Regions from separate parts of the Shewanella sp. SG44-2 genome, predicted to be linked through region 1. Evidence: predicted binding sites of a transcription regulator. Region 1 holds the regulator's gene; each other region holds the start of a gene.

The links. The regulator FliA, encoded in region 1, starts transcription of late flagellar genes. The targets are predictions, from matches to a motif close to CTAAAGNTNNNNNNNNNNNNGCCGATA.
Region 2: H5181_RS05110 (DUF5610 domain-containing protein) is a predicted target of FliA. The motif match lies at 1,562-1,588, and genes of this name have one in related genera.
Region 3: pomA (flagellar motor protein PomA) is a predicted target of FliA. The motif match lies at 2,243-2,269, and genes of this name have one in related genera.
Region 4: H5181_RS18440 (VC2046/SO_2500 family protein) is a predicted target of FliA. The motif match lies at 1,948-1,974, and genes of this name have one in related genera.

The regions. Positions count from the first base shown of each region.
Region 1 is NZ_JACJEU010000021.1:50,400-53,585, forward strand. It holds gene H5181_RS14780 (chemotaxis protein CheA) at 1-159, opposite strand, end outside; gene H5181_RS14785 (protein phosphatase CheZ) at 175-912, opposite strand; gene cheY (chemotaxis response regulator CheY) at 926-1,309, opposite strand; gene H5181_RS14795 (RNA polymerase sigma factor FliA) at 1,354-2,073, opposite strand; gene H5181_RS14800 (MinD/ParA family protein) at 2,066-2,947, opposite strand; gene flhF (flagellar biosynthesis protein FlhF) at 2,952-3,186, opposite strand, start outside.
Region 2 is NZ_JACJEU010000005.1:1,292-4,477, forward strand. It holds gene H5181_RS05105 (ferredoxin--NADP reductase) at 16-765, opposite strand; gene H5181_RS05110 (DUF5610 domain-containing protein) at 909-1,526, opposite strand; gene H5181_RS05115 (FMN-binding glutamate synthase family protein) at 1,733-3,186, shown strand, end outside.
Region 3 is NZ_JACJEU010000016.1:50,957-54,142, reverse strand. It holds gene H5181_RS13040 (flagellar motor protein MotB) at 363-1,289, opposite strand; gene pomA (flagellar motor protein PomA) at 1,293-2,060, opposite strand; gene xseB (exodeoxyribonuclease VII small subunit) at 2,400-2,636, shown strand; gene ispA ((2E,6E)-farnesyl diphosphate synthase) at 2,676-3,186, shown strand, end outside.
Region 4 is NZ_JACJEU010000035.1:28,572-31,757, forward strand. It holds gene queE (7-carboxy-7-deazaguanine synthase QueE) at 1-7, shown strand, start outside; gene H5181_RS18420 (PLP-dependent cysteine synthase family protein) at 102-1,163, opposite strand; tRNA gene H5181_RS18425 (tRNA-Tyr) at 1,511-1,595, opposite strand; tRNA gene H5181_RS18430 (tRNA-Tyr) at 1,626-1,710, opposite strand; tRNA gene H5181_RS18435 (tRNA-Tyr) at 1,799-1,883, opposite strand; gene H5181_RS18440 (VC2046/SO_2500 family protein) at 2,009-2,497, shown strand.

The sequences.
Region 1 (3,186 bases):
ACCTTTAACGGTATGGAATCCACGGAAAATAGCATTAAGTAAATCACTGTCATCAGGATTATTTTCAAGAGCAACTAGCTGCTCCTGTAGAAGCTCTAAAATCTCGCCAGCTTCAATTAAAAAGTCCTGGAGTATCTCTTCATCAACATCAAAAGACATTAAATTGACTCCTAATTAGAAACCCAGACTTGATAGCAGATCGTCTACTTCATCTTGACCTGTCACCACATCTTCACGCAGTTCAGCATGCATGATGGGACCTTCTGCTTCTATTTTATTTTCGTTTATAGTTGGCGATGATTCGGTAGTATGATCACCGAATACCGTTAGCATTGAGACCAAATTACTTTCTACTTCACGAACCAAATCAATCACTCGACGGATCATCTGCCCCGTCAAATCTTGGAAGTCTTGCGCCATCAAAATTTCATTTAATAACTCGCGAAGACGATTAGAATCATTTTCACTATGTAACATAAACTGCTGAACATCATGACAAAGCGACTTAAACTCACCCATTTCAATGTCACGACGCATCAATTTATCCCACATTGGCGTCACTGATTGTATATTGCTAATGATGGTATCGGCCAAAGGCAGACATTCTTCAACTGCATCCATAGTTTTATTTGCAGCTTGTTCTGTCATGTCGATAACATAATTCAATCTTTCTTTAGCATCTGGTATTTCAGTGTTAGCTAATTCAGATAAACGGTTATCAACTTGAAAATCTTTTAGTGCGCTATGGAGTTGTCGAGTTAGCTTACCGACTTCTTCAAAAAGCTCACGCTGCAATGGCATAGCAAGCTCTCTGATCATTTCATCGGCTTTATCTTGTTGACCCAAGGTAAGCAATTCAACAAGTTCTTGGGCCTGTTCGAGGGTGATTAACCCCGATATTGATGCCTGCATGACTTATCCTTGCTTATGCGAGTCGTTCAAAGATTTTATCTAACTTTTCTTTTAACGTAGCTGCGGTAAAAGGTTTTACTACATAACCATTTACACCAGCTTGCGCGGCAGCAATAATCTGTTCACGCTTAGCTTCTGCAGTTACCATTAGCACAGGTAAATGCTTTAACGAATCATCTGCACGGATTGCTCTAAGTAAGTCAATGCCTTGCATTCCAGGCATATTCCAGTCTGTTACCACAAAATCAAAATCGCCTTTTTGTAACATAGGTAGGGCTGTTGAGCCATCATCTGCTTCTTGGGTATTATTAAATCCCAAATCTCGCAACAAGTTCTTAATGATACGCCTCATTGTTGAAAAATCGTCAACAATAAGAATCTTCATATTCTTGTCCAAGGTTTCCTCCGGTGAGCTGACACTCGTTTGCTCTAGATAAGTTATTATTCTTGTGTCCAATGCTTGAGCTTCGCTTTTAATCTGAGCATTGCCTGACTTAATATCTGGCTTACTCGCGATTCGCTAACCTCAAGGATGGCACCGATTTCTTTTAAATTTAATGCTTCGTCGTAATATAACGACAACACTAATGCATCTCTTTCTGGCAATGTCTTAATTGCTTCAACCAATGCAGATTGGAATTGAATTTCAGCAAGCGAGTCAAAGGTTTCATCTGGTGATTCGTTATCTGTGATTAACACATCTTGCGAAACACCAAGATCTTCTATGCCTATGATTTTACCAACAGAAACATCATTTAAGATATGATGGTACTCATCGAGCGACATATCAAGTTTTTCAGCAATTTCTGTATCGTTGGCATCTCTTCCAAGCAGCTGCCCCAATTCATCAATTGCATGCGCTACTAGACGATTATTACGATGAACTGAGCGCGGAACCCAGTCACCACGGCGAATTTCATCAATCATTGCACCACGAATTCTGATGCCAGCAAAGGTTTCAAACTTAGCCCCTTTACTATTATCAAATTTAGAAGAGGCCTCAAGTAACCCCATCATCCCTGCTTGTAATAAATCATCAAGTTGCACCGATGCTGGTAATCTTGCCAGCATATGATGAGCAATTCTTTTTACCAACGGTGCATACTGTTCAACAATAGACGTTTTGTTATCGAACTGAGTATACGCTGCGGCTTTATTCACTCGTTCTTCCTTCTTGTATCGGTTTACGTTGTACAAGACGTTCAACAAAAAATTCTAAATGACCACCTGGCTGTTGTGGAACTGGCCAAGTCATAATTTTATTGGCTAATCCATGATAAGCAATAGCTGAAGGAGACTTAGGATACGCTTCTACAACTAACTTTTGCTTACGAACAGCTTTACGTAAATTTTCATCAAATGGTATTGTTGCCACTAATTCTAAAGCAACATCTAAAAATCTATCAGTCACTTTACTGAGTTTAGCAAATAATTCCATACCTTCTCGAAGACTACGAACCATATTTGCCACAATTTTGAAGTGGAACACACCATGTTCACGACTTAATATTTTAATTAGCGCATAAGCATCAGTAATTGATGTTGGTTCGTCGCAAACGACTATCAATACATCCTGTGATGCACGAGAAAAACTCAGCACCATGTCCGAAATACCCGCGGCAGTGTCTACAATTAAAATGTCGAACTGAGTGCGCATTTCACTAAATGCACGGATAAGTCCAGCGTGTTGTGCTGGCGATAACTCAACCATCGCTTGAGAACCAGATGTGGCAGGAACAATACCAATACCTTTAGGTCCGCGTACAATGATGTCATCTAATTCGGCATCTCCAGACAAAACATGAGATAAATTTTTCTCAGCACGTATCCCGAGCATGACATCGACGTTGGCTAAACCTAAATCGGCATCAAGCACTAATACGCGTTTGCCTTTTTCAGCTAGTGCTACCGCAGTATTAATTGACACACTGGTTTTGCCCACTCCGCCTTTACCACCGGATACGGCAATTACTTTAACTTTATCGTTATTTGGTTGATTCATCATACGTAAACCACTTGCTTGATCCCGAGTCATATCTTTACTCAAATGCATAGGCTGTGTCATTAGACCACACTGTGTCTTGTGACGATTGTTGTTCTGTTTCATTTAACGCCGCGAGAGCTTTCTTAGCCAACTCTAACGTATCTGCCACTTTCATGTCCTCAGGAACACGTTGACCGTCAGTAACATAGCTCAATGGTAACTCATTTTGAATCAATACGCTCAATGCACCTGCAATTGATACCGATTCATCTAACTTTGTTAAAATCGCA
Region 2 (3,186 bases), on a different contig from region 1:
TGATTGACCAAAGTGTTACCAGTATTTTTCGACCGTAATTTGCCCTGGCGCTCGTCGAAGATTTTTTGCTAAGCCTTTTTCAACCAAAGCGGTTTGCGCATCACTTATCATTCCAGGGTTACCACAAATCATCACTTGAGAATGTTCTGCATTAATCCCTAAGCCTGCTTTCTGTTCAATTAATCCGCTGCTAATACCATCAGGAATGCGACATGATAAGCCTTCGGGATAATCTTCACGGGTCACAATTGGAATAAACACAAACTGAAGAGGATGTTGGCTAATAAACTGTTTAATCGTTTCTAAATAAGCTAAATCTTCACCAAGCCTTACACCATAAACTAACACGACTTTTTCAAAGCGTTGCCATGGCTCATCGGTTGCAAGCATAGAGATAAATGGACCCACTGCAGTGCCTGTCGCTAACAGCCATAAGTGCTTGCCTTGCAATGCCCCTTTAGGCACTTCATCTAAAGTCATAAAACCGGTCGCTTTAGGCGTGACTTGAATGGTATCACCAGGGCTTAATGCTTTTAGATCTGGAGATAACTGACCATCCTCTACCGCAACAGCCAGCACTTCGACATAATCAGTCCCTGGTGGATTGACAAGCGAATACGCCCGCGCGACACGTTTATCATCACGCATTTGGCTGAGCTTAATAAACTGACCTGCGATAAAAGGTTCGACATCGGCTTTGATACGCAACGAGAATAATTTATCATTCCAATCAATGCGTTTTAGCACGGTACCGGTAATCCACATGACTTTGTTCCTTTTAGACTGGCCTATGTATCTACTATAATACCAATCTATACAGATATTTGCTTAATTAAAAGCCTTCCAGATTTATATCTATAGCGAATAATCTAACGCTATTAATTCGCTTAAAAAGAACAGAGCTAAGTTTACGTAGTTGATGAATCTTGCTTTGCTGAATTAGCATCTAAGCGGTCTTGCTGAAACTGAGCAAGTTTTTGTTGTATGAGTTCATAGGTTTGATCAACACCAGCAGCAATATCACCGTCTAAGACTTTTAGCCCAGATAAGATATCGCTAGCCTCTTTAAAACCTTGATCAATAGCATCGCCAATTTTCACCATAAAACTGCTAACTTGCTCATCAAATCCCATGGATTTATTTTGTTGCTGATGTGTCGAGAAAAAATTTGTGGCAAAGCTGACAATACGATCGGCAGTCGCTTCAGGAGAGTAATCCACTCCACTTTCAATACTCTTTTGGACTGAGTTCTCCCCTAGCGTTGGCGCAAGCTCTTCATTAATGGCTTCAATCGCGGCACGATAAAGTAATGCCATAGACTTATCACCCGCAGCAATACTGACCTCTTCTTGCGCCGCTAAAATCGAATTATTCATCATTTGTCGACTTAGCTGATTGCTGGTTAACTTAGGCTCAACCGGCGTATTTTTTTCAGCTTGGTGGGTTGATGAAGTTTGCGGTGTATTGACTATTTTATTGTCACGCAGTGGACTCGCATTACTGCTATTTGATTGTTTAATTTCCATGATATTAGCTCACATACAATGACCGATAGCTTAATTATCGACCAAAATACACATTTCTAAAGCCATACATTAAAACAATTAAGAAAAATTTATTTATATTACGTTTACTAAAAAATAGCTTGTTGATTAACATCACCAATTTAACTTGCCCAAATGAACATCTGCTAATATGGTAATCAGATTGATAGCCAGATAGGAATAACAACATGCCGCAACAACATTGGTTTATGTGGGGAATAGATATTTTTTCCGGTCTTTTCTTAGTGTTATTTTGGTTATTATTGATCGCTGTAATTTACATGTTTATCGCTGACAAACTGCAAACAAAACAAGCCATACGACACAACTATCCTGTTATCGGTCGTTTTCGATATATATTTGAAAAACAAGGTGAGTTTTTTAGACAATACTTTTTTTCTCAAGATCGCGAAGAACTGCCGTTTAATCGAGCCGAACGCAGTTGGGTATATCGTGCAGCTAAAAATGTTGACCGAACAATTGCGTTTGGGTCGACACAAGTTCTGGATAAACCGGGTGCGGTAATGTTCATGAACTCAGCATTCCCCGTCAGTGATCATGACACTCACCAAACCATCGCAGTAACCATTGGTCCTGAATGTAAACACCCTTACACAACTGATAAAATTTGCCATATCTCGGCAATGAGCTTTGGAGCCTTGTCTCGTCCAGCCGTTACAGCACTATCCCATGGCGCAGCAAAAGCAGGTTGTTGGCTCAATACTGGTGAGGGAGGGTTAAGCCCTTATCATCTCAAAGGACATTGTGATTTAGTTTTTCAGATAGGTACCGCTAAATACGGAGTGCGTAACGAGCATGGTCATTTAGATCCACAAAAACTGACCGATATTGCCGCTCATTCTGAAGTAAAAATGTTTGAAATTAAATTAAGCCAAGGTGCGAAGCCTGGAAAAGGAGGCATTTTACCGGCGATAAAAGTCACCGAAGAAATAGCAACCATTCGCGGTATTCCAGCAGGGCAAGACTCCATAAGCCCCAATGGCCATATTGAATTACATAATGTTGCTGACATTATCGATATGATCAATCAAGTAAGAGATATCACCGGAAAACCAACCGGTATTAAAGCGGTATTAGGTGATATGTCTTGGGTTACTGAATTCCTCGATGAAATTGAACGTCGTGGTATTGAATATGCGCCAGACTTTTTTACCTTAGACAGTTCCGATGGTGGTACGGGCGCAGCCCCCCAAGCTTTAATGGATAATGTCGGCTTACCACTGCGCCAAAGTTTACCGTTACTGGTTGATTTACTGAATGAACGCGGCTTTAAACAACGCATTAAGGTTATTGCGACCGGTAAAATGATCATGCCGTCATACGTGGCATGGGCATTAGCCACTGGCGCCGACTTTATCGCCTCAGCTCGCGGAAACATGTTTGCCTTAGGTTGTATTCAATCGCTACAGTGCAACCGAGACACCTGCCCAACCGGTATAACCACTCATAATATACGATTGCAAAAAGGCTTAGATCCAAAAGATAAATCTGCACGAGTCGCAAACTACAATCATTTCTTACATTACGATTTAACCATGATCGCACATTCATGTGGTGTAACCGACCCGAGATACTTAACCCGCCATCATGCCCGAATAGTACAATCCACAGGTGTAGCTGT
Region 3 (3,186 bases), on a different contig from region 1:
GGGCGTCCACAGGTATAACCATCACAATAAAACTACACTCGGTGTTACTCGGTAAAGAGATAGTAATACATTGATAATAAATAAAAAAACAGCAAAGCTCTGTCTACTCGGTTAGCTTAAGCCATCAAGCGCAGAGTAAAGCGTATGCAATAATTTGCGGATTATACCAAAGGATGCCTATTAACCAAACATATTCACTTTGTTTATCTGTGATTCGTCATAGGTCGAGACATAGTTGATAGTGTTCGGCTTGTGAATATCGATAGCTAAAAGCCATTTTATGACTAAAAACCATATTGCTAGAACAAAAAAAACGCAACCTCGTTAATCTACAGAGATTGCGCTTAACATTTGATGGCAAACTATTTAGTCACTATTATTTCATTCGACTCTTTAGCTTTACCTTGCTCGATGGAGATTTCAACACGACGGTTTCGAGCTTGATTTTCATTGGAATCATTGGCGACTAATGGTCGGTTAGATGCCTCTCCAACTACTTTCATCCTGGATTCATCAAAACCAGAGACTCTTCTTAACTCATGAGCCACAGCAACAGCTCGTTGAGTTGATAATTCCCAGTTTGAACTGTAAAGCTCATTATTGATATCTGCACCATCAGTGTGACCTGACACAGTAATAATGCCGGGGACATCTTTTAATAACTCACCAATAGAGCGCACAATCGGTTTGAACTTAGGTTGTAAAAAACCTGATCCAGAAGCAAACGAGCCTTTCTCACGAATACGAATAATAATTTGTTGGCCTAAAGATTCAATTTCAATGGCACCATCAACAATTTCTTCATTGAGTTTTTCAGCCATTTTTTTAACTTGATCATTAATGTTTTCTTGCGAAGAGGCTGCGTCTTTTTTAACAGCTTCAGCTTCTTGTTGCGCTGTTGCGGCTGCATTGCCACCACGTTGCTCACCGCTTTGCTTTTGAGTACCACCAGCACTGTCTTCTTCACCCGCCTGATATTCTATCGTCGGCTGAGTCATTTCATTGGTTTGTTGATTAATGATCTCAATGGGCGTGGGATCGGGGCGACCAGGGCGGAATTCAAGCGCAATAACAGACGTCCCCTTAGGAATGTCTTTCACTTCAACTTTATTTTGCACCCCGAATGCATACTTCATAGAGCCAGCAATTTGTTTAAACTTCATCACGTCCATTTCAGAGAACGCTAGCAACAACACGAAGAAACACATCAGCAACGACATTAAGTCTGCAAATGTGGCCAGCCACATAGGGGCGCCAGCGGGTGGACAATCACACTTGGCCTTAGCCATGAGTTACTCTCCGTCCGTTGTATCAATTTTTCGCAGACTTTCAGCCAAATAATTCTTCAAAAATCCTTCAATAACTCGTGGGTTCTGCCCATCTTGAATCGCTAAAACCGCATCCATAATTAAATTACGATTAAGCAATTCTTCGTTCATTCGTAATGATAATTTATCCGCCATCGGGATGGCGATCATGTTGGCAATCACCGCACCATAGAGAGTTGTTAACAATGCAACTGCCATTGAAGGGCCAATGGATTTGGGGTCGTCCATGTTAGATAGCATCGCCACTAAACCAACCAAAGTACCAATCATGCCCATTGCAGGTGCCACATCGCCCATGGCTTTAAAAATACCCACCCCGGTTTTGTGACGTTCTTCAGTTAATGCAATGTCTTTTTCTAATGCGTTGCGCACCACATCACCGTCATGGCCATCAACTAACATATCAACGGCTTTTTGCATAAAGGTGTTGGTAATAACCGCTTCTTCTAATGCTAAAAAACCGCCCTTACGGGCAGCATCAGCCATGGTGACAGCTTGTTCTATCAAGTCTTCAGGCTTATCTAATTTAAACATGAAGGCTTTCATACCAATCTTTATTGAACCTAAAAATTGCTTTAGGTTAAATTTCATCATCACCACAAATAAAGAGCCTGCCACAACAATCAAAATTGACGGTACATCGATAAATAATCCGATACCACCACTGGTGATCATTGCACCAATAATAAATGCAAAAGCACCGATAATACCTATTAGGGTAGCTAAATCCACAACCTCTCCTCAATCGCAGTCATTACGCTGCGTATTTGTGCTACTTCCACCGTGCTGTTAGCGCACGTTATACGACCCGAATAATCCGTCAGCATTTTGTGTTGATAACAATGCCCATCGTTATGTATTACAGCAAAAGTTTCAATACTATTTTTCGCTAGTAATGTTAAATCATGACTTGTTATCGGACAAACTTGGCTCAAGTTTAGCTTGTTTTTGTACATTCTAAACAAAATTCAATAACAAAGCGTGCTGTTGAGCAAATAACCAGCGACTGTATTTGACCGATACGCTGGGCTGATATACCTTGTCACACGCTGAATGAAAGGAATATAACTCGTGGCTAAAAAACCTGAAAATCTCAGTTTTGAACAATCATTAACTGAACTTGAAACCATTGTTGCTCATTTGGAGCAAGGTGAAGTGTCGCTGGATGATGCACTTAAACAGTTTGAGCGCGGCATTAAGTTAGTTCGTCAAAGCCAAGCCAAACTTGAGCAAGCACAGCAAAAAGTCTCTATCTTATTAAATGAAGATGATGCCGAATTAGCGTCGTTCACTGTAGAAAGTGAATAATCGTCAACATAGTGTGTATTGAATAATAGGTATTGATACGTGTTAGCTGAAGCAATAACAACATACCAAAATCGCGTTAATGGAATTCTTAACCAACATTTAACGCTGCTTGATGACGCTGCACCAGATTTAAAAGCAGCGATGCTGCATGGCGCGCTATTGGGCGGGAAACGCATAAGACCATTTTTGGTCTACAGTGTAGGTGACATGTTAGGTGTTAACATCAATGCACTTGATAAAGCCGCTGCTGCCATTGAGTGTATTCATGCCTATTCGTTAATACACGATGACTTACCGGCAATGGATAACGATGCTCTTCGTCGTGGCCAACCTACTGTGCATATTGCATTTGACGAAGCCACCGCTATTTTAGCCGGTGATGCATTGCAAACATTGGCTTTTGAAATTATCACAGCCCCTTGTAATGACTTACATCCGAAGCAACAACTGGCGATGGTCAGAGTACTCGCGAAAGCATCAGGCTATCAAGGTATGTGTGGTGGGCAAGCGATTGATTTGAGTGCAACAGATCACAGTATAAATTTAGACC
Region 4 (3,186 bases), on a different contig from region 1:
TGACTAAAAGCGTTTATTTAGTGTTCATTATGACCACTTGTTTTTTACGAAACAAAAAAAGCCGTTGAATCAATATTCAACGGCTTTTTAATTTTAACAGGTTAACGAAGTAAACCTGATTGATTAAACGTGGCGAGTTTTTCTCGGTAGTGTTCAAAACAGCCAATATTGTCTTCTATCCATTGTGGGTTGTAATAGGTATCAAGATAGCGCTCACCCGCATCACAAATTAAGGTCACAATAGAACCTGTTCGACCTTCGTTACGCATTTGTGTTGCTAACAGCAACGCCCCATATAAGTTAGTACCAGTAGATGCGCCTGTTTTACGCCCTATGAGTTGCTCTAACCACTGAATCGTTGCGATTGAGGCGGCATCAGGGATCTTAATCATGCAGTCAACTACACCAGCAATAAATGACGGTTCAACACGTGGCCGACCAATTCCCTCTATTTTACTGCTCTTTTCGCTAATAATGCTCGCGTCACCATTGTGAAAGTAATCGTAGAATACAGAATTTTCGGGGTCGACGACGCACAACTGCGTTTGTTGCTGCTGATAACGAATATAGCGGCCAATGGTAGCGCTGGTGCCACCAGTACCAGGACTCATTACAATCCAGCTTGGAATAGGATGGGGCTCTTTTTCCATTTGGATAAATATAGAATCAGCAATATTGTTATTACCTCGCCAATCGGTGGCTCGCTCAGCATACGTAAATTGGTCCATATAATGGCCTTGCAACTCAGCGGCTAATTTTTCTGATTCAGCATACATTTGACTACCATTATCGACAAAATGACATCGCGCACCATAAAATTCAATTTGTTGAATCTTCTTTTTAGCAGTCGTTTTTGGCATTACAGCGATAAAGGGCAATCCAAGTAATCGCGCAAAATAGGCTTCAGATACAGCGGTGCTCCCAGATGAAGACTCAATAATGGGAGTGTCTTTTTTTATCCAGCCATTACATAGCGCATACAGAAATAGTGATCGAGCTAAACGATGTTTTAAGCTACCTGTTGGATGAGTACTTTCGTCTTTTAAATAAATGTCTATACCATCAAGTTGCGGAAGATCTAATTTTATAAGATGTGTATCTGCGGAACGTTGATAATCGGCTTCTATTTTTGCGATGGCCTGATTGACCCAAGTAGATGACATGCAATAATACTCGTTATTCCAAAAAGGAATAAATAATAACTAAAATGTAAAGTTAAGAGTAGTGTTTATCGCTATCAGCTAACATATATTTTAAAAAATGCTGATGTTGAGTTGCATTGATAAAAATAGGTGGAAGAACGAGGTAGTATGGAAAATGATTTTGTGAGAAATACCAATGAATTAAAAGGATAACATAAGGTTTACAGGTTGTATTAGTGGGTTTGTTTTTTGTAACAAAGAAAAGGTTGTTTGTAGAATATAAACGAGGATTTTGGGTCAGATGAATCAATAAGAATAACATTCGGTAATTAAACTAAGCAGTAATAAACTAAGCTCGAGATGTAAAATGGTGGAGGGAGAAGGATTCGAACCTTCGAAGGCTGAGCCGTCAGATTTACAGTCTGATCCCTTTGGCCACTCGGGAACCCCTCCACAGCAAGATAAATAAGATTAAAAGAAAGATGGTGGAGGGAGAAGGATTCGAACCTTCGAAGGCTGAGCCGTCAGATTTACAGTCTGATCCCTTTGGCCACTCGGGAACCCCTCCACATATTTTCTTTTTTCTTACTATCTTTTTACATTCTAACTATTTACATCTTTAACACTTTTAAATTTACACTTTGTAGCAACGCAAATGGTGGAGGGAGAAGGATTCGAACCTTCGAAGGCTGAGCCGTCAGATTTACAGTCTGATCCCTTTGGCCACTCGGGAACCCCTCCTCAATTGCGGTCGCCATAGTAGTCAGAAACCTTTTATATGTAAAGTACATAATTGAATATTTTACTAAAGTTTATGACTGTTTGGTCGATAAAATAGCATCGAGCAGTAGTGGTGATGTTTTTATATGCAAATTGAGTCAACATTAGTCAATGAGTTACAAATAGGGAGCCGATTAAACGTTGCGATTGAAAACAATCGTCGCGGTGAATTTGGTTTGCTGTTGGCTATGCTGTCAATTGATGCTCGCGATATGGCTCAATTTCAATTAGATAATGATGTAGAGAGCACACAAAAACTGCGACAACGATTTTCTGTACCTCAACCTCAATTATTAGTCGATGATATTTCTGTTCACCCAGACACTATCGATAACGCGATGATATTTCAGCAACAAGGTGCACGTCAGTTTCAACTTCAACAAGCATTAACGCCCGAAGCATTAGTGATTAGAGGTTCTCAATCAGATTCTATGGTTGAAGTATTAAGTAACTGCGACTACCTAACTAAAAATAAAGCGATTAATGCCTACCAACAACATACCCCGTTAGAAGATATGCACTTTTTAGAACAATTGAGCACGCAACGTAAGATATCTAGAATTTTATCAAATTAAGATCGCAGAAAAACGCATGTAAACCTAAAAAAGTGCAAGTGATAACTTAATGATTTTTAAAGTATAATATAAGATTCAAAAAATAACTCTCAACGACCAGCTAATAAATGTGAGTAATAAGCAGATCTGGATCAAAAAGGACCATCGCCAACAAACATATATTCAATAATCACCTCGAAAGAATGAATGTTCTGGTGCATAAAAACATCACGTTTTAACCCTTTTTGAAGTCTGAACTATACTCAGTAGCAGAGTAATAACAGTGTAAGGTTCCTCATAAAATAATTTTTTGTTTTATGTTCTATACGCAACAATTTTTCTGATTATTTTGGTATTCGGTTGGGGCGTATATCCCAATTATTTGACATTGTAGTGACGAACTAAAGCTGATGCTCTATTTGCTGAAGATGATGCAATACCAATCGAACTAAATTAAGCGTTCAGAGATTGAGCTGGAGCAATTAGCACTTACTAGCCGATGTTACAGGAGCTAGGTGTTCTTACTTCAAAACTGACTACACGGTAAGGTTAAAATCGTTTATCTTTGAATTAACATGTTGATATGATGATAACCGGTTGCATTTTTTCCCCTTGCCCTACAAACTCTGATCTCACCTTAATCGGATTACTGTAACCCTAAATCGAAATCATAATTTTTAAGTTCCGTAAAACAATAAGTTCCGTGAAAC